Regions from separate parts of the Metabacillus sp. KH_069 genome, predicted to be linked through region 1. Evidence: riboswitches for the same ligand, from Rfam matches in the RefSeq annotation. Region 1 holds a riboswitch; the other holds the start of a gene.
The links. Region 1 has a riboswitch for S-adenosylmethionine ahead of AC3ISE_RS19170 (methionine ABC transporter ATP-binding protein). Riboswitches for the same ligand answer to the same signal wherever they lie in the genome.

Region 1 (8,983 bases):
TCCTCCAGACCATACAGCTGAATTAAGTGCTGAGAACTTGTTATCTGTCGGAGGAATCACTTTGCCGAAATGCTCTCTGAAAATATCTTCGTTTTCTTTAAGAGCTGTATCTGTATCTTTAAAGACGATACCAAGATCTTCAAGATCCTCTTTCATATTGTGGTATACAACCTCAGATTCGTACTGAGCTGAAACACCGGCCAAATATTTTTGCTCTGCTTCAGGAATTCCTAGTTTATCAAACGTGCGTTTGATTTCCTCAGGTACTTCATCCCAAGAGCGCTCTGATTTTTCAGATGGTTTTACGTAGTACGTAATTTCATCAAAGTTAAGTGCAGCCATATCGCCGCCCCATTGAGGCATTGGCATGTTATAGAAATGCTCCAGTGATTTCAGACGGAAATCAAGCATCCATTGCGGCTCGCTTTTCATGCGAGAAATTTCTTCAACAATTTCTTTAGTTAATCCGCGCTTAGAACGGAAAATCGAAACGTCTTTATCAGCAAATCCATACTTGTAATCGCCGATTTCTGGCATTTTTTTAGCCATCCGTTTTCACTCCAATCATAGTAGAATGAGGTCTGCCCTCATTCTTTTTCTTGGCTATGGACCCCTTTTTCCATCGCCTTCCAGGCAAGTGTTGCACATTTGATTCGTGCAGGGAATTTAGCAACACCTTGCAATGCTTCAATATCCTCAAGCTCAACGTCATCATCGTAATCTTTTCCTTGCATCATGTCTGAAAAGATTTTAGAAAGCTTTAAAGCCGTTTCGACCGATTGACCTTTAATCGCCTGAGTCATCATTGATGCTGATGACATTGAAATCGAACAGCCTTCACCGTCGAACTTTGCATCCGTAATGCTGCCGTCTTCAATCTGCAGCGTTAAGCGAATACGGTCGCCGCATGTAGGGTTATTCATATCTATAGTTAAACTATCTTCGAGTACACCTTTGTTCCGCGGGTTTTTATAGTGATCCATAATGACCTGGCGGTACAGAGTGTCCAGATTATTAAAAGACATTCGTGAAGTACTCCTTTGTTTTTATGATTCCTGCAACAAGCTTATCAACTTCTTCTTCTGTGTTGTACAGGTAAAAACTAGCACGAGCTGTTGAGGAAACATTCAGCCATTTCATTAAAGGCTGTGCACAGTGATGGCCGGCCCGAACTGCTATGCCTTCAGCATCCAGTACTGTGGCAACATCATGAGGATGCACATCTTCAATATTGAACGTTACAAGACCAGCACGCTTTTTAGGACCGTATATTGTGATTCCTTCAACTTCCGACAATCTCTCAAGTGCGTAATCAGCAAGCTTGTGCTCATATGCTTCAATGTTTTCAATACCGATTTCTTCAAGGAAATCAATGGCAGCACCAAGCCCGATTGCACCTGCGATAATAGGCGTTCCGGCTTCAAACTTCCAGGGAAGCTCTTTCCATGTGGATTCGTATAATCCGACGAAGTCAATCATTTCGCCGCCAAACTCAACAGGCTCCATGTTTTCAAGAAGCGCTTTTTTTCCGTACAGAACTCCAACACCAGTCGGGCCGCACATTTTATGAGCTGAAAAAGCAAAGAAATCACAATTCAAATCTTGAACATCAATTTTCATATGCGGAGCACTTTGCGCACCGTCAACAACCATGATCGCACCTTTGCTGTGGGCTAACTCAGCAATTTCTTTTATAGGATTTATTGTTCCCAATACATTTGAAACTTGCATGACAGAAACAATTTTAGCTGAATCTGTAATCGTTTCACGGGCATCTTCAAGGGAAATCGTGCCATCCTCCTGCAAAGGAATATACTTCAGTGTCGCACCAGTAGCTTTGGCAAGCTGCTGCCAAGGTATAACGTTAGCATGGTGTTCCATATGTGTAATCACTATCTCATCGCCGGCTTGAAGATTTGCACGTCCATAGCTTGCTGCTACTGTATTCAATGCAGTAGTAGCACCGCGTGTGAAAATGATTTCTTCTGCAGAATGAGCATTAATGAACTTTCTTACCTTTTCGCGCGCTCCCTCGTAGCCATCTGTAGCTTTAGTGCCCAGTGTATGAACTCCACGATGAACGTTTGAATTATATTCTCTATAATAGCGGTCTAACGCTTCAATGACCGGCAGCGGCTTCTGAGAAGTCGCTGCACTGTCAAGATAAACAAGATTCTGTCCATTTACTTGCTGATCCAATATCGGGAAGAGTGAACGGATATCTTGGATATTCATTACTTAACTTTCCTTTCAATTACCTCAACAAGCTGTTTCTTCACGCCTTCAATTGGCAGAACCTTAACGACAGGCGCAAGGAAACCATGAATGACAAGACGCTCAGCTTCTACTTTAGGAATTCCGCGGCTCATCAGGTAATACAATTGAAGCGGATCAACGCGGCCTACAGAAGCAGCATGTCCAGCGGTTACATCGTCCTCATCTATTAATAGAATCGGATTTGCATCTCCGCGTGCTTTTTCGCTTAGCATAAGAACTCTTGATTCCTGCTCTGCATTTGATTTAGAAGCTCCATGTTCGATTTTGCCGATGCCGTTGAAGACAGATGAAGCACTGTCTTTCATTACGCCGTGCTTTAAGATGTAGCCTTCGGAATTTTTGCCGAAGTGAATGACTTTTGTTGTGAAGTTTTGAATTTGACTTCCGCGTCCGACAACAACAGATTTCGTGTCTCCATAAGAGCCGTCACCCATCAGGTTTGTTGTGTTTTCAGAAATCGTATTGCCGTCATTCATCAAACCAAGCGCCCATTCAATACGTGCATCGCGTGCAGCAGTTCCGCGGCGGTTTACATACGTTGTAACACCTTTATTTAAATGGTCTACAGCACCGTAAGTAACTTTTGCATTATTGTTTGCAAATACTTCCGTTACAATGTTGAAAATCGATCCTTCTGTTTCTGTCGTTGAAATGTAGTTTTCAACATAAGTGACAGAGCTGTTGTCATCTGCTGCAACGATCACATGGTTGAAAAGAGTCGTTTCAGGATTTTCATGCACATACACAGCCTGAAGAGGTGCTGTTACCTCAACGTTTTTAGGAACATATACAAATACTCCGCCGTTCATAAGAGCTGCATGAAGAGCTGTTAAACGATGCTCATCAACTTTTACTCCGTCAGTCATGAAATACTTTTGCACAAGCTCAGAATGTTCGCGTGCAGCCGTATGAATATCCGTAAATATTACACCCTGGTCTTTTAATTCCTGAGACAGAGATGTATAAGCCGGTGTTGTATCCAATTGGATATATAGATTTTTATTCTCATCTTCAAGATCGATTAAAGCTTTTACTTCATCACTTAAATCATTAAGAGATGCTAAAGGTTTGCTTTTAACTGAATGTGTCTGGAATTGTGTAAAATTCCATTTATCAATTTTCGTTTTATCCGGTCTTGGCATTGCAAGGTCTTCAGCTTTTGCAAGAGCTTGTAAGCGCAGTTCTTTAAGCCATTCCGGTTCACCGAGTTCATTTGAGAAACCCGTGACATAGTCGTGGTTGAATTTCGTCTCTACTGTCATCTTAATCCCCCTAACGCTTACGCTTCTTGACCAACAGTTTCGTCTTCGATGCCAAGCTCTTGTTTAATCCAGTCATAGCCTTCTGATTCTAAACGCTGTGAAAGCTCAGGACCGCCTGATTTAACGATGCGTCCCTGCATCATTACGTGTACATGATCAGGTGTGATGTAGTTTAACAGGCGCTGATAGTGAGTGATGATCAGGCAGCCGAAATCTTCATTGCGCATTTGATTAATGCCTTTTGAAACAACTTTTAATGCATCGATATCAAGACCTGAATCGATTTCATCAAGAATCGCGATTTTAGGCTCGATCATCATTAATTGAAGAATCTCATTGCGTTTTTTCTCTCCGCCTGAGAATCCTTCATTCAGGTAACGCTGTGCCATATCAGGATCCATTTCAAGGTATTCCATGTTAGAGTCCATTTTGCGGATGAATTTCATCAAAGAAATTTCCTGTCCTTCTTCTTTGCGTGCATTAATAGAAGAACGAAGGAAGTCAGCATTAGTAACCCCGCTGATTTCACTTGGATATTGCATTGCTAAAAATAGACCTGCACGTGCGCGCTCATCTACTTCCATCTCAAGAACATCTTCACCGTCAAGTGTGATGCTTCCTTTTGTTACCTCATATTTAGGGTGCCCCATGATCGCAGATGATAATGTGGATTTACCAGTACCATTTGGTCCCATGATCGCGTGGAATTCTCCGCCTTTTATTTCAAGGTTTACACCTTTTAAAATTTCTTTTCCGTCGATTTCAACATGTAAATCTTTAATAACTAAAGTAGAACCTGCCATAAATAACTATACCTCCAATAATCTATAAGATCTCAATTTAATCATTCTCATTTTATTCTCATTCTAATTTTATAACAAATGAAATGTGAATACAACTTTTTCGGAGGCTTGCCTGATTGTGCCTGATTTATTTATAACTCAAAAGGAACCAGCCAGTGACTGATTCCTTTAAGATTGTTCTATGAATTCATTTTGCGGTCTAATTCTGCAAATAGCTGTTTGCTTTGCTGATAATCTTTTTCACGATTCTTTTCTACTTCCATACGCTTTTCATGGTTTCTGCTGTACACTGCATATCCCATTTTATGAGACTGCATTAAGGCTTTTTCCATTTCAGTTGTGTAATTCAAATCAAGCTTTTGCTGACTTGCGTAGATAATGAATCATCCTTTCAAAGTTTATCAATTAGTACTATTACATGATAACACCTCGACAAAACAGCCTCAAACATCATATAGATGGATATGAAAGGATCATGGTTCCTCATACATGATTTCAGCATTTAAGAATGCAATCTTATATAAATGCTCCGATATGCTCGAGTATGCTATTGCTTAAGCTGATTCAATTCTGTGATGCATTCTTGGACTAAGGTAACCGATTGGCTCATTGCTGCACCGCCGCCAAATGCTGCAGTCACTCCGACCGTTTCTAATATTTCCTGTTCGCTTGCCCCTTGATCTAAGCACCCTTTTGTATGATAAATAATGCAATATTCATCTTGTGAATAGATGCTGATGCCCAGCGCAATTAACTGCTTTTCTTTTTGGGAAAGTGTTCCTTCTTTAAAACATTCTTGCGTGAATTCATTATAGAGGTGTGCAAGCTCAGGCATCTTCTCTGTAAAAACACCGAGACCCTCTTTGTAATTATGCAAAGCGGCTTCACTGCTGTTTCTCGCTTCAAAATGCTGCATCTTTTTTCAGCTCCATTCCTGATATTAATCACCGTTAGTATGCAAAAAATGAGGGAGATGTATGCGTAAAAAGAGTTTTTCGGGAAGCATTTATTCCTAATTTCTACTATATTATACTGACCTTTTCAGACAAAAAAAGAGAGCACCATGTTTCGATGCTCTCTTGCCTTTTATTTTCCGTCTACAGGTACAACTGCACCTTCATATTTTTCTTCAATGAATGATTGAATTTCTTTTGAATGAAGCACTTCAACTAAAGCTTTGATTTCTTCTTTGTTTTCGTCGCCTTTGCGGACAGTGATAATGTTAACGTATGGTGATTCTGAACCTTCAAGTGCAATCGCATCTTTTTGAGGATTGAGACCTGCACCAATTGCATAGTTCGTATTAATTAAAACGGCATCGCCTTCGTCGTTGTTATAAGCCTGAGGCAGAATGCTTGCTTCTACATCTGCTTTGAATTTAAGATTTTTTTTGTTTTCATCGATATCATCAACTGTTGCAGTCGTTTTATCGACACCTTCTTTAATTGTGATTAATCCTTCGCTCTCAAGCAATGAAAGCATGCGGCCGTGGTCAGCTACAGAATTACTCATGATAATTGTGCCGCCATCTGGAATATCTTCTAACGATTTATGTTTTTTAGAATAAACACCGATTGGCTCGATATGGATGCCGCCTGCATTAACAAAGTCATAGTCTTTATTTTCTGCCATTTGAGACTCTAAATACGGAACGTGCTGGAAATAGTTTGCATCAATTTCTTTACTAGCAAGTGATTTATTTGGCAGGATATAATCCTGGAACGGCACGATATCCAGTTCAATGCCTTTTTCCTCAAGCAACGGTTGTGCCTCTTCAAGGATTTCAGCATGAGGTACATTTGATGCACCAATTTTAAGCGTTTTTGTATCTTCTCCTTCTCCGTTTCCGCCACCGGAACCACAAGCAGCAAGAGCGAAAGCGGATGTTGCGAATACAGCACTTAACAATAATTTCTTCATTTGAATTTCCTCCCTAACGTTTATCTAGTTTTGATGTGATAAAGTCTCCAATAAATTGGATGATAAATACAATAACTAATATCAGGATTGTCGCAATCATTGTTACAGCATTATTATTCCTCTGAAAGCCTTCAAGAAATGCAAGATTTCCGAGTCCCCCGGCTCCGACTACCCCCGCCATGGCTGTGTAGCCGACAAGAGCAATGGCCGTTACCGTAATTCCGGAGATTAGCGCAGGGGATGATTCAGGTATTAACACCTTCCAGATGATCGTGGATGTTTTTGCCCCCATTGATCTTGCTGCCTCAATGACTCCCTTATCAATTTCACGCAGAGCAATTTCAACCATCCGCCCGTAAAACGGTGCGGCGCCAATGATTAAGGCCGGCAGTGCTGCTTTTGCTCCAAGAAACGTATCTAAAATAGCCTTTGTAAAAGGAATCAGCAGAATGATCAGAAGAATAAACGGAATGGATCTGAAAATATTCACGAATGCAGATATAATGATATTTACCGGTTTATTTTCCCAAATACCGCCTTTAGACGTTAAGAATAATAGCAGTCCGAGTATAATACCCAAGATAAAGGTTGCAGCTACAGAGAATCCTGTCATAAATAAGGTTTCACTAGTTGCTTCCCATACATTTTCCCATCTCACGTTCTCAAACATTCGCAATCACCTCCGCTTCTACTTCCTGACTGCGGATATATGCCATTGCCTTATCCAGTTGATCAGGTTCCCCGTCCATATGAATGAACAAGGTTCCATATGATCCGCTTTGAGTTTGAGATATTTTTCCCTGAAGGATATTTACTTCAATCGGATGATTTCGGATAAGATTCGTAATGAGCGGACTTTCTGTTGAATCTCCCACAAATGTTAATTGAATTACCATTCCGTACTTGTATTTCTCAAGAATTAATTCCATTGTTTCCTGCGTATCGTCCGGCTCTGTAATTTGTTTCACAAAGCGCTTCGTAATAGACTGCTGAGGTTTTTTGAATACATCAAGTACCTCACCCTGCTCAACAATCCGCCCGTTTTCCATCACCGCAACCCGGTGGCAGATTTTACGGATAACGTGCATTTCATGTGTAATCAGGACAATTGTTAAACCGAGCCTCTCGTTAATATCTACAAGCAGCTCGAGAATGGAATCTGTTGTTTGCGGGTCCAGTGCTGATGTAGCTTCATCACAAAGCAAAACCTTTGGATTATTCGCAAGAGCTCTGGCAATTCCGACACGCTGCTTTTGTCCTCCGCTCAGCTGTGATGGATAGGCATCTTCCCGTCCTTCAAGTCCTACAAGCTTAATCAGCTCTTCTACACGGTTTACCCGCTGCTCTTTCTTTACTCCGGCGATTTCTAATGGAAACGAAATATTTTCCCGGACTGTTCTTGACCAAAGGAGATTAAAATGCTGAAAGATCATGCTGATTTCGTGTCTTGCTTTTCTCAGCTCATCTCCGCGGATTTTATCAATCTTTCTCCCAGCTACTTGAATGGAACCGTCTGTGGGCTTTTCAAGTCCGTTAAGCAATCTGATCAATGAGCTTTTTCCAGCACCGCTATAACCGATAATTCCGAAAATTTCTCCTTGATTTATGTTCAAGTCAACCGAATCAACCGCGGTAACATTTCCGCTTTTAGATTGAAAGACTTTTTTGACATCCTTTAACGTAATCACGACTTCACCTTCTTCCAAAATTCAACTCACTATCATTTTGCACGAAATGGTATAGGTTCATGATGAGATAAGAAAAGCGCAAGCGCCCGTTTAGCTCCGACAGACAGATAAGGATCCGACAGAAAAGGCGCTTTTTGCCTTTACTGGCGGAGCCGTTCTGGCCGAGGAGTTGGGCGATGGAGCTAGACATCGAAGCGCAAAATTTTATACTTTCTTATCTCTAAACAAAAATGCCTTTCTGCATAAATGAGCAGAAAGGCATATCAATAGAAGAACCTTCCTCTCATCTTTCAAAGCATAAACATCAGCTTTGAGTGAATTGGCACCTTTTCAATAAAATTGACGGTTGCCGGGCTTCGCAGGGCACTTTCCCTCCACCTCTCTGGATAAGAGACTTACAATTTATTAAATTAATTAACGTTTAATTTCAGTGAGTTTGTACTACGAGTGTGATTTTATCATGTGTCAAAAGAAGGTGTCAATCCTAAAGTGTTTTATTAATTTGAAAAGACGGATGATTCAATTAATGATTTCACACCTGTTGCTTGTTCAATCGCTTGTTCCAGATCCTCTAAAAGGTCATCAATATGTTCAATTCCAACTGACAATCGGATTAAATCTTCTGTTACTCCTGATTTTTTCAATCCTTCTGCATCCAGCTGCTGATGTGTCGTGCTGGCAGGATGAATGATCAGGCTTTTGGCATCTCCGACATTGGCTACATGTGACCAAAGATTAACGGAATTAATGACCTTTGCACCTGCTGCACGGCCGCCTTCAATGCCGAACACGACTACTGCTCCTGCTCCTTTAGCCAAATATTTATCCGCAAGATTCTTATCAGGATGCTGTTCATCTTCCGGGTACAGGACCCATTTAACAGCAGGATGCTCATTCAAATATTCAACAACTTTTCTCGTGTTAAAAATATGCTCTTTCATTCTTACATGAAGGGTCTCAAGCCCCAGATTAAATTGAAAGGCATTAAACGGACTAATAGCCGGGCCTAAATCCCTCAAAAGCTGAACCCGTG
Region 2 (8,983 bases), 1.6 Mb from region 1:
TTAATCTGGACAATTCCAGCATCCTCTTTTGCCTCTACAGATAACTGTACACCTTTTGTCTCCACGTCACCGGACACCTCTTCCGCTTCATCCTTTTTTTCAGCAGTTTGACCGCAGCCGACAAGAAATAATAAGCCCAGCATAATAAATACAAGCTTTTTCATATCCTGCACGTCTCCTATTCTTTGCGGAAGAAACCAAAGATTCCTGTTGTTTGAATGATATTTGTAAATGCCTTTGGATCAACTTCCTTAATGATTTTTTCTAAATCATAAAGCTCATAGCGCGTGATCACAATCATCAGCATGTCCTTTTGCTCATTTGTAAAAGCTCCTTTAGCAGGAACCATTGTAATACCTCTTACCATTTTAGCATGAATCGCCTCTTTTAAATCATCCGCTTTTTTTGTAATGATCATGGCTGTCAATTTTTCATGGCGGGTATGGATGGCATCAATAACCCTTGTTGATGCGTACAGAGTTACAAGGGTATAAAGCGCTTTTTCCCAGCCATAAAGCAATCCGGCTGTAAAAATGATAATTCCGTTTAATATAAAGAAATAAGTGCCGACCGGTTTATCCTTCATTCTTGAAAGGATCATCGCTACAATATCAAGTCCGCCTGTTGATGCACCGTACTTCAGCGTAATACCTACACCAATAGCAACGATGACGCCTCCAAAAACGGCATTGAGCAATATATCCTCAGATAATGGATATAAAGGGACAATCGATAAAAATAATGTGGTCGCTGCTACACTAAGTACACTGTACAGAGTGAACGACTTCCCGACTTTCTGCCATCCCAGAATTGCTACTGGAATGTTAAGCAAGAGCAGCAGGACCCCAGTTGATATGTATAAAGGAGTATATTCTTTAATTACACTTGATAAGAGCTGGGCGATTCCGGTAAAACCGCTCGCATAAACATCAGCAGGAATCATGAATAAATTCAGGCCGACAGCATTCAGCAGCGCTCCAAAAATAACGACTACCGCTTTTTTTACTTCTTCATAAACCATTTGCAGAAAATCCTCCCGGGCTATAAGATAATGATAGTATTTCTGATTTACCCCTATTTCTTGCAGATCAATACAAATATTGTCTTTTTAGGGCAAACTAACTTTCTTTACTTCTTTTTGACTAAGTGCTAATTTAGAACTATATGTGAGGCTAAAATCCCTTATTACGGGTAAAACCAGATGAATTGAGGTGTAAAAATGACTGTACATATCGTCGCCGACAGCGCAAGCGATCTGCCGCTTGAATTTTATAAGGAACACGGCGTAACGCTACTCCCTCTAGGTGTCCATATAGAGGAAAACGACTATCGCGATTTAGTCACAATTTCCCCTAAAGAAGTATACGACGCGATGCGTGAAGGGAAAATAGCTAAAACGACTCAAATCTCTCCTCTTGATGTAAAAGAGACATTTACTGAACTTGCGAAAAAACAAATACCTGCATTATATGTTGCTTTTTCATCCGAACTCTCCGGAACCTATCAGACTGCTGTCATGATCGGGAATGAAGTCAAAGAGGAATATCCTGACTTTGAGCTTTCCATTGTTGATTCCAAATGCGCTTCCCTTGGGCTTGGACTTGCAGTTAAACATGCAGTTGAGCTTGCCAGTAAAGGAAACACTCTACATGAAATTGAAGCGTCTGTAAAGGATTTTTGTGAGCATACAGAACACATTTTCACTGTCGATAACCTTGAATATTTAGCAAGAGGCGGAAGAATCAGCAAAGCATCTGCATTCGTAGGCGGTCTTCTCAACATTAAACCACTGCTTCATGTTGAAGATGGCAAGCTGATTCCTCTTGAAAAATTAAGAGGCAAGAAAAAAGTTTACCGCCGGGTAATTGAACTTATGAAAGAACGAGGCTCAGATCTTGAAAACCAGACAATCGCCATCAGTCACGGTGATGATATGGGCGCTGCGAGCGAAATAAAAGCAATGATTGAATCGGAATTTCACCCGAAAGAAGTATATATCAACACTGTCGGCTGTTCAGTTGGCGCGCATTCAGGACCTGGCACAATCGCCATTTTCTTTTTAAACAAACCGATCTCATAATATTATTCTTACAGGGCAACATAAACTTATCTTTAAATAAGGGAGTTTTTATGATGCCGCATACGAGCGATAACGACAAAAAAGCAAAAGACAATAATGCCAAAGAACACGAAAGAAACATGATGCGCGAGAAAAACCGCCAAAAAGGCGAAAGACAATATTCTAAAAAGACAGATCATTTATAAAAAACAGCAGCGAAAATCGCTGCTGTTTTCGTTTTATTGAAGCTTAAACTTTGAAAGCGTCTGATTTAAATCATCTGTAAGCTGTCTTAGTTCAACCACTTTTTCAACCATTTTTTCAAAGGCCAGGAGCTGCTCAGTTGTCGAAGCAGATATTTCCTCGCTTCCAGCTGCTGTCTCTTCTACTACGGCACTGATGCTTTCTACATTTTGCAGCACTTGCTCTCCAAGTGCCTTTGAATTCAACATTCCTGTTTTTAACTCATTTAATTCTGATGTAATTCCTTTAACTTTAAGATCGATATCTTCAAAAGCACTTGTTGTATGATCCATTCCGTTCTGCTGCTTTTGAGCAATCGAAACCCCATTTACGACAGATTCTGAAATACTGGATATGCCAGATTGAATTAAACTTACCATTTCAAATATTTGGGATGTTGCACCCGTTGATTCTTCTGCAAGCTTTCTCACTTCAGCTGCAACAACAGCAAAGCCTTTGCCTGCCTCGCCGGCACGTGCAGCTTCAATGGCAGCATTTAATGCAAGCAAGTTCGTCTGATTGGCAATATTTGAAACAACCTTAGCCATATCTTCTATTTTGGTCATATATCCAATAAATGTTTTTGTTGATTCTTCAATTTGCTTAGTTGTATTCATGTTTTCGGTAATGAGCAGCCGCTGAGCTTTAATGGCGTTCTGCCCTGATGCAATGGCGTTTACCGTTTCTTTTCCGTATTGAACGGATTGCTCAGACCGGTTTACATTTTCACTGAAATCAAAATCCATTCTCTCAATCAAAGTTACCGCATCTTGAAGGTCTGTAGAAATCGATTGTGATCCTGCCGATAATTCATCTGTAGATACAGCTACCTGATTGCTGATTTCAGTTAATACCCTGTTCTCTCCCTCAAGCTCTTTTGCAAAACCCTCTACTTCTTTACTTACGCTGTCGATTGAGAATAGAAGTCCTTTAAGCTGATGAGTCATTGCAGTGAAAGAATCATTCAGTGCAGCTATTTCATCTTTTCCTTTGTAAGTGATCATTTTCACTGCCAGATTGCCATTTGCAATTTCATTTGCCTGATGAGAAAGGCCTTTTAGCGGCTTTGTAATAGCATTGGTCATGCGAATGACAATATATGAAGATAGTGAAATTAAAAGAACTGTTCCAATTATTGCAGATAAAATAACGAATTCGATTTGTTTTTTCAAATTCCCCTGGAGCATCTCATATCGTTCATTCGCATAAATGTTCATTAAGTGCACATCATTTGAAATTCCATCAACCCGGACAGACTGGCGCTTGGCTTCTGCCTGATTTTTTTCATTTAGAGCCTGTCCTGTTTCATCTTTTAAAGCTGTAAATTTATTTGAAGCCTTTTGCAGAGCTTGTTTCGTATTTTTATCCTTCACGATTTGATTTAATTCTTCTAAAAGCTTTTCATTTCTCTGCAGTGCTTGAAGGGTTTCTTCTTTTTGGGCATCTGTCAATGAAAAGGCAAAGTTGTTGAGGCTTTGCTTTGTTACAGTAAGCTCTCCCTGCAATTTTTCAATATTTAAAAGGACTGGAACTTCATTTTGATTAGATGATTGAATGGACAGCATATTTACAATAATAAAGCCAATCATCAAGGTAGCCATAATTATGATGCTGAGTGAATTCAGCAAAAGCTTTTTCTTAAGTGACACAAGTCTTCCCCCTAGTTGCCTTCTGCTAATTTTTTCTGCCATTCATCAAGGGTTTTCTGCTGATCTTCCGTAAGCGAAATAACACGGATTGGCGCCAGCTGAACGCCATTGTCTTTTAAACCTAATTCAATATGACCATCAGGTACTTCTTTTTCCCTTACATACTCTTTAAGCAGCTTGTAGATTCCCACGTCTACATTTTTGAGCATAGAAGTTATCACTGATTTTTCTGCGTAAAAATACTGATCACTGTCAACCCCTATTGCGTAAACACCGTTATCTTGAGCTGCTTTTAGTGCACCTACTCCAGTAAAACCAGCGGCAGCATATAAAACATCAGCCTGATTGCCAATCATTTTTTCCCCTATTTCACTTCCAAGTTTATCGTCGCCGAAATCATTGGCATATTCCGTTATTATTTTTATATCCGGGTTAATTGCCTTTGCTCCTTCTGAAAATCCATCGGCAAACTTATTGATAAGCGGAACATCTGCTCCGCCAATGAATCCGACTGTATTGGATTTCGATGTCATGGCAGCAGCAGCTCCTGCTAAGAAGCTGCCCTCTTTCTCTTTAAACGTAATCGACGTGATGTTATCCATCTCTGAAACAGCATCAATTAAGATGAATTTCTGTTCAGGATATTTTTTTGCTGTTTTCTCAAGATCCTCCTGAACCATAAAACCAAGTCCGATAACTAAGTCATTGCCTTCTTTAACTAATTCAGTTAATCCCTTTTCATAGGTCCCGGTATCTTTAATTTCTCTGTAATCGAATAAAATTCCAAGCTCATCACGTGATTTCATTAGTCCTGCAAATGCTGAATCACTAAATGACTGATCGCCAAGTCCGACATCAGACAACATAATGCCCACCTTTATCTTATCTTCTGACTTACTAACAGATTCGGATTTTCCGCAGCCTGAAAGCAGCATCATGAGGCAAAACGAAAGCACGATCGCTCTATGATTTCTTTTCATTGATGGTTTCTCTCCCTTTAAAAGTATCTCCTCATGTCATATCGACTGATTTTCGAAAATCTTTATTATTTATTATTGGAAGGGTTTTGTGTGCAATATTTTTATGGGATGACAGAACCTCAGAATACTATCAGCCAATTTTTGATTTTATCCGCCGCCACCTGAGTTTTCATCTACCAAACTTGTAATTGTCCAAAAAAAAAGCTGTTTTCGTATAGATTGTTGTTATTCATTATAAATGTTGCCCGCTCCTTGCAGCGAGAGGAACTTGCTTTCCGCGGGGAGCATGGGGCTCTATTTCCCGCAGGAGTCAAGTTTATCCGCTGCCATCCACTAAGGGTTTTTAACATTTCGTCTAATAGCAACAATGTTTACAAAGAGCAAAAAAAACAGCAAGCGATCAACTCGCTTACTGTTCCTTTTTGAAATATGTCCAGCCGTCTTCCTGATAAACTTTCCCGGCTTTCATTAATGATCCGATTGCACGCTTGAACGCGCCTTTGCTCATGTTAAAGCGTTCTTTAATATCTTCAGGATCGCTTTTATCGAAGAATGGCATCGCTCCGCCTCTTGATTCCATGTAATCATAAAGCTGCTGAGCGTCTGCATCCAATGCTTCATGCTTTCTTGGAAGAAGGGATACGTTGATTGTTCCATCTTCTTTAACATCAATTACGCGTCCTGTTACAAGTTCCCCTAGACGAGGCTCTCTTTTACGCTGCGAAGAGTGAATGAATCCTTTGTAGCCTTCTTCGGTGATTATGTATGAGCCGGCAATAATCATTCTGTACACTCTGCCTGTCACGGTTTGGTTGTTGGCAGCACCTTCCGCTGAGACAATATTCTCCTGCATGACATCTTCCGTTGCAAGCTTCGTGAAAAACCTGCCATTTTTCGTTACCTTCAAAGAACAATAAAGCATGTCCCCCTCTTCAGGCCAGACCTCAATAAATGCGGGAAGAATATCATTTGCCACCAGCGCATCCTTGGATAAGCCGATGTCAACAAATGCTCCCATATCTTCTCTTACACTTACAACCTCAACCCAGTCATAATGATCCTCAGTAATTTTCGGTTTTTTCATTGTTGCAGCAAGACGATCCTCATGATCGACAATAATATAAACCTCAATCTCTTCTTTGCCTTCGATTGGCTCCGTGATTTCGGTTTTGTGAAGCAGCACACGGCTTTCTCCGTCTGTCAAATAGTATCCATAATCTAATTTTTCATCTATTGAAAGCGTCATAAACGTTCCTGGATTCATCAGTGATTTTCGTTCCTTTCTTTTGCAGGTTGCATTTGCTGTTATTGTTAAACTGATTAGGTGGGCAGACTTTGGATTTTGTCTTATCCGGCTCCAGCTCCCAACCCCTCGGTCAGAACGGCTCCGCACTTCGGTTTGTCCGGCTCCATCGCCTAACTCCTCGGCCAGAACGGCTCCGCCAGGAAAAGCAAAAAGCGCCTTTCCTGGCGGAGCCTTATCTGTCTGTCGGAGCTAAACAGGCGATTCCGCACTTCATGTGTTGTTATCCCAAGTCCATTCTACTATAATCTAAGAATAATACAAAGTTCTTGGAGGGATTCTTATGGCGAAGGATAGTTCGTTTGATATTGTGTCGAAAGTGGATATGCCTGAGGTGACGAATGCGATTACGATGACAATGAAGGAAATCGGCACGCGCTATGATTTTAAAGGGAGCAAAAGCAGCATTTCTCTTGAAAAAGAAGAGATTGTTCTAGTCTCAGATGATGAGTTTAAAATGGATCAGTTAAAGGATGTTTTTGTTTCCAAACTGATTAAGCGCAATGTGGCGACCAGGAATATTGATTACGGCAAGATTGAAGGCGCATCCGGCGGTACGATTCGCCAGCGTGCTAAGCTGATTCAGGGTATTGATAAGGATAATGCGAAAAAGATTAATGCCATTATTAAAAATTCTGGTTTAAAAGTAAAAACACAGGTTCAGGATGATCAGGTCCGCGTAACCGGCAAAAATAAGGACGACCTTCAGCAGGTAATTGCAGCCGTTCGCGGTGCAGACTTGCCGATTGACGTCCAGTTTCTTAATTTCAGATAAAGTGAACGAACACCCGGGCTCTTCTCAGCCGGGTGTTTGTTTAGCTGTTCGGCAGGTTTTCCTTTTGATCTATCCTCAATAAATTCCCCGTCTATTCAGAAAACTTTTACTTTTGTATTGAATCTATCCGAAAAAACATGTAAATTAGATATAATATCTTTTTGCTAATTTCATATTTCACCATTCTTATCTAGAGAAGCTGAGGGACTGGCCCTTTGAAGCTTCAGCAACCTGGCATAATGAAACCATCTGTATTCAGCAGAGCTTTCATTCCAAGGTGCTAATTCCAGCGATGCATCCATCGAACGATAAGAAGAAGTCCTGAACGTTCAAAAGTCTTCTTCTTGGAAGGCTTTTTTTGTTTTCTTTACTTGCATGAAGGAGGTTTGGAGTTTGACACTTTTAAACGATTTACAGAACAAGATCCTGATTGGCGACGGAGCAATGGGAACACTGCTTTATTCTCACGGAGTGGACCGATGTTTCGAAGAATTGAATTTATCAAAGCCTGATGAAATCTTAAATGTCCATAAGGCTTATATTGCAGCCGGTGCGGATGTTATTCAGACAAATACGTACGGCGCCAATTATATTAAGCTTTCAAGATACGGATTAGAAGATGAAGTGAGAGCGATCAACCGTACTGCTGTGCAGATTGCCAAAAAAGCAGCAGCCGGCAATGACACTTATGTTCTCGGCACAATTGGAGGCATCCGTGCTTTCAAAAAAAACGCCTATTCTCTTGAAGACATTAAAAGAAATTTCAGGGAACAGCTTTACCTTTTGCTCAGTGAAGAGGTCGACGGCCTTCTGCTTGAAACCTATTATGATCTCGAGGAAATAAAAACAGTATTAGAGATAGCGAGAAAAGAAACGAATATCCCGATTATTACAAACATCTCCCTGCACGAAATCGGGGTGCTGCAGGACGGAACACCTCTGCATGAAGGCCTTTCTCAGCTTGAAGCACTTGGTGCGGATGTTGTCGGGCTGAATTGCAGACTGGGACCTTACCATATGCTTTCTTCACTTGAAGAAATTCCGCTGCCTGATAAAGCGTACTTATCTGTTTATCCAAACAGCAGCTTGCCTACTCTTGAAGAAGGCAGACTTGTGTATGGCTCAGGAGAAAAATATTTTGCAGAAAGTGCTCTTGCCTTCAGAAATCAGGGAGCAAGACTGATCGGCGGGTGCTGCGGCACAACGCCATTGCACATTGAAGCAATGGCAGCAGCGCTTAAAGGCCTGGCTCCAGTTACAGAGAAGAAAGTGAAAATCAGAAAAGAAGAGATTTCTGTCACGTCAGCAGCGGAAAGAAAGTACCCTCCCCTGCAGGAAATAGTGAGCGAGAAACGTTCTCTGATTGTAGAACTTGATCCTCCTAAAAAACTTGGAATAGACAAATTTTTAAAAGGAGCAAAAGCTCTGCAGGCTGCTGGAATCGATGCCTTAACTCTTGCAGATAACTCGCTTGCGTCACCGCGGATTAGCAATGTTGCTGTTGGGTCCATCGTTCAGCAAACACTTGGGCTCAGGTCTTTAATTCATATTACATGCCGCGACCGCAATTTAATTGGCCTTCAATCTCATTTGATGGGTCTTCATACACTTGGACTTACAGATGTCTTAGCAATCACAGGCGATCCATCAAAAATCGGGGATTTTCCGGGAGCAACATCGGTTTATGATCTTTCATCATTTGATTTGATCAGCTTAATCAAGCAATTTAACGACGGCCTTTCTTATTCAGGTAAACCGCTTGGAGAAAAAACCAATTTCTCAGTAGCTGCCGCGTTTAACCCTAATGTCAAATATCTTGATAAAGCGGTAAAAAGGCTTGAGAAAAAAATTGCCTGCGGGGCAGATTATTTCATCTCACAGCCCATTTACTCAGAAAAACAGCTGATTGATGTATATGAAGAAACAAAGCATTTAACCGTGCCAATCTATATCGGCATTATGCCGCTCACAAGC

Region 2: linked by a shared signal. The riboswitch ahead of AC3ISE_RS04930 (bifunctional homocysteine S-methyltransferase/methylenetetrahydrofolate reductase) and the one ahead of AC3ISE_RS19170 (methionine ABC transporter ATP-binding protein) in region 1 are both predicted to bind S-adenosylmethionine.

Annotation. Positions count from the first base shown of each region.
Region 1 is NZ_CM174460.1:3,792,785-3,801,767, forward strand. It holds gene sufB (Fe-S cluster assembly protein SufB) at 1-549, opposite strand, end outside; gene sufU (Fe-S cluster assembly sulfur transfer protein SufU) at 588-1,025, opposite strand; gene AC3ISE_RS19135 (cysteine desulfurase) at 1,015-2,235, opposite strand; gene sufD (Fe-S cluster assembly protein SufD) at 2,235-3,539, opposite strand; gene sufC (Fe-S cluster assembly ATPase SufC) at 3,557-4,342, opposite strand; gene AC3ISE_RS19150 (YuzK family famiily protein) at 4,522-4,692, opposite strand; gene AC3ISE_RS19155 (carboxymuconolactone decarboxylase family protein) at 4,890-5,258, opposite strand; gene AC3ISE_RS19160 (MetQ/NlpA family ABC transporter substrate-binding protein) at 5,429-6,262, opposite strand; gene AC3ISE_RS19165 (methionine ABC transporter permease) at 6,276-6,932, opposite strand; gene AC3ISE_RS19170 (methionine ABC transporter ATP-binding protein) at 6,925-7,950, opposite strand; SAM riboswitch class I at 8,231-8,343, opposite strand; gene AC3ISE_RS19175 (O-acetylhomoserine aminocarboxypropyltransferase/cysteine synthase family protein) at 8,448-8,983, opposite strand, start outside.
Region 2 is NZ_CM174460.1:987,223-996,205, reverse strand. It holds gene AC3ISE_RS04970 (BsuPI-related putative proteinase inhibitor) at 1-164, opposite strand, end outside; gene AC3ISE_RS04965 (YitT family protein) at 179-1,021, opposite strand; gene AC3ISE_RS04960 (DegV family protein) at 1,220-2,080, shown strand; gene AC3ISE_RS04955 (DUF3941 domain-containing protein) at 2,134-2,265, shown strand; gene AC3ISE_RS04950 (methyl-accepting chemotaxis protein) at 2,299-3,951, opposite strand; gene AC3ISE_RS04945 (BMP family lipoprotein) at 3,963-4,931, opposite strand; gene AC3ISE_RS04940 (CvfB family protein) at 5,341-6,195, opposite strand; gene AC3ISE_RS04935 (YajQ family cyclic di-GMP-binding protein) at 6,518-7,009, shown strand; SAM riboswitch class I at 7,193-7,324, shown strand; gene AC3ISE_RS04930 (bifunctional homocysteine S-methyltransferase/methylenetetrahydrofolate reductase) at 7,403-8,983, shown strand, end outside.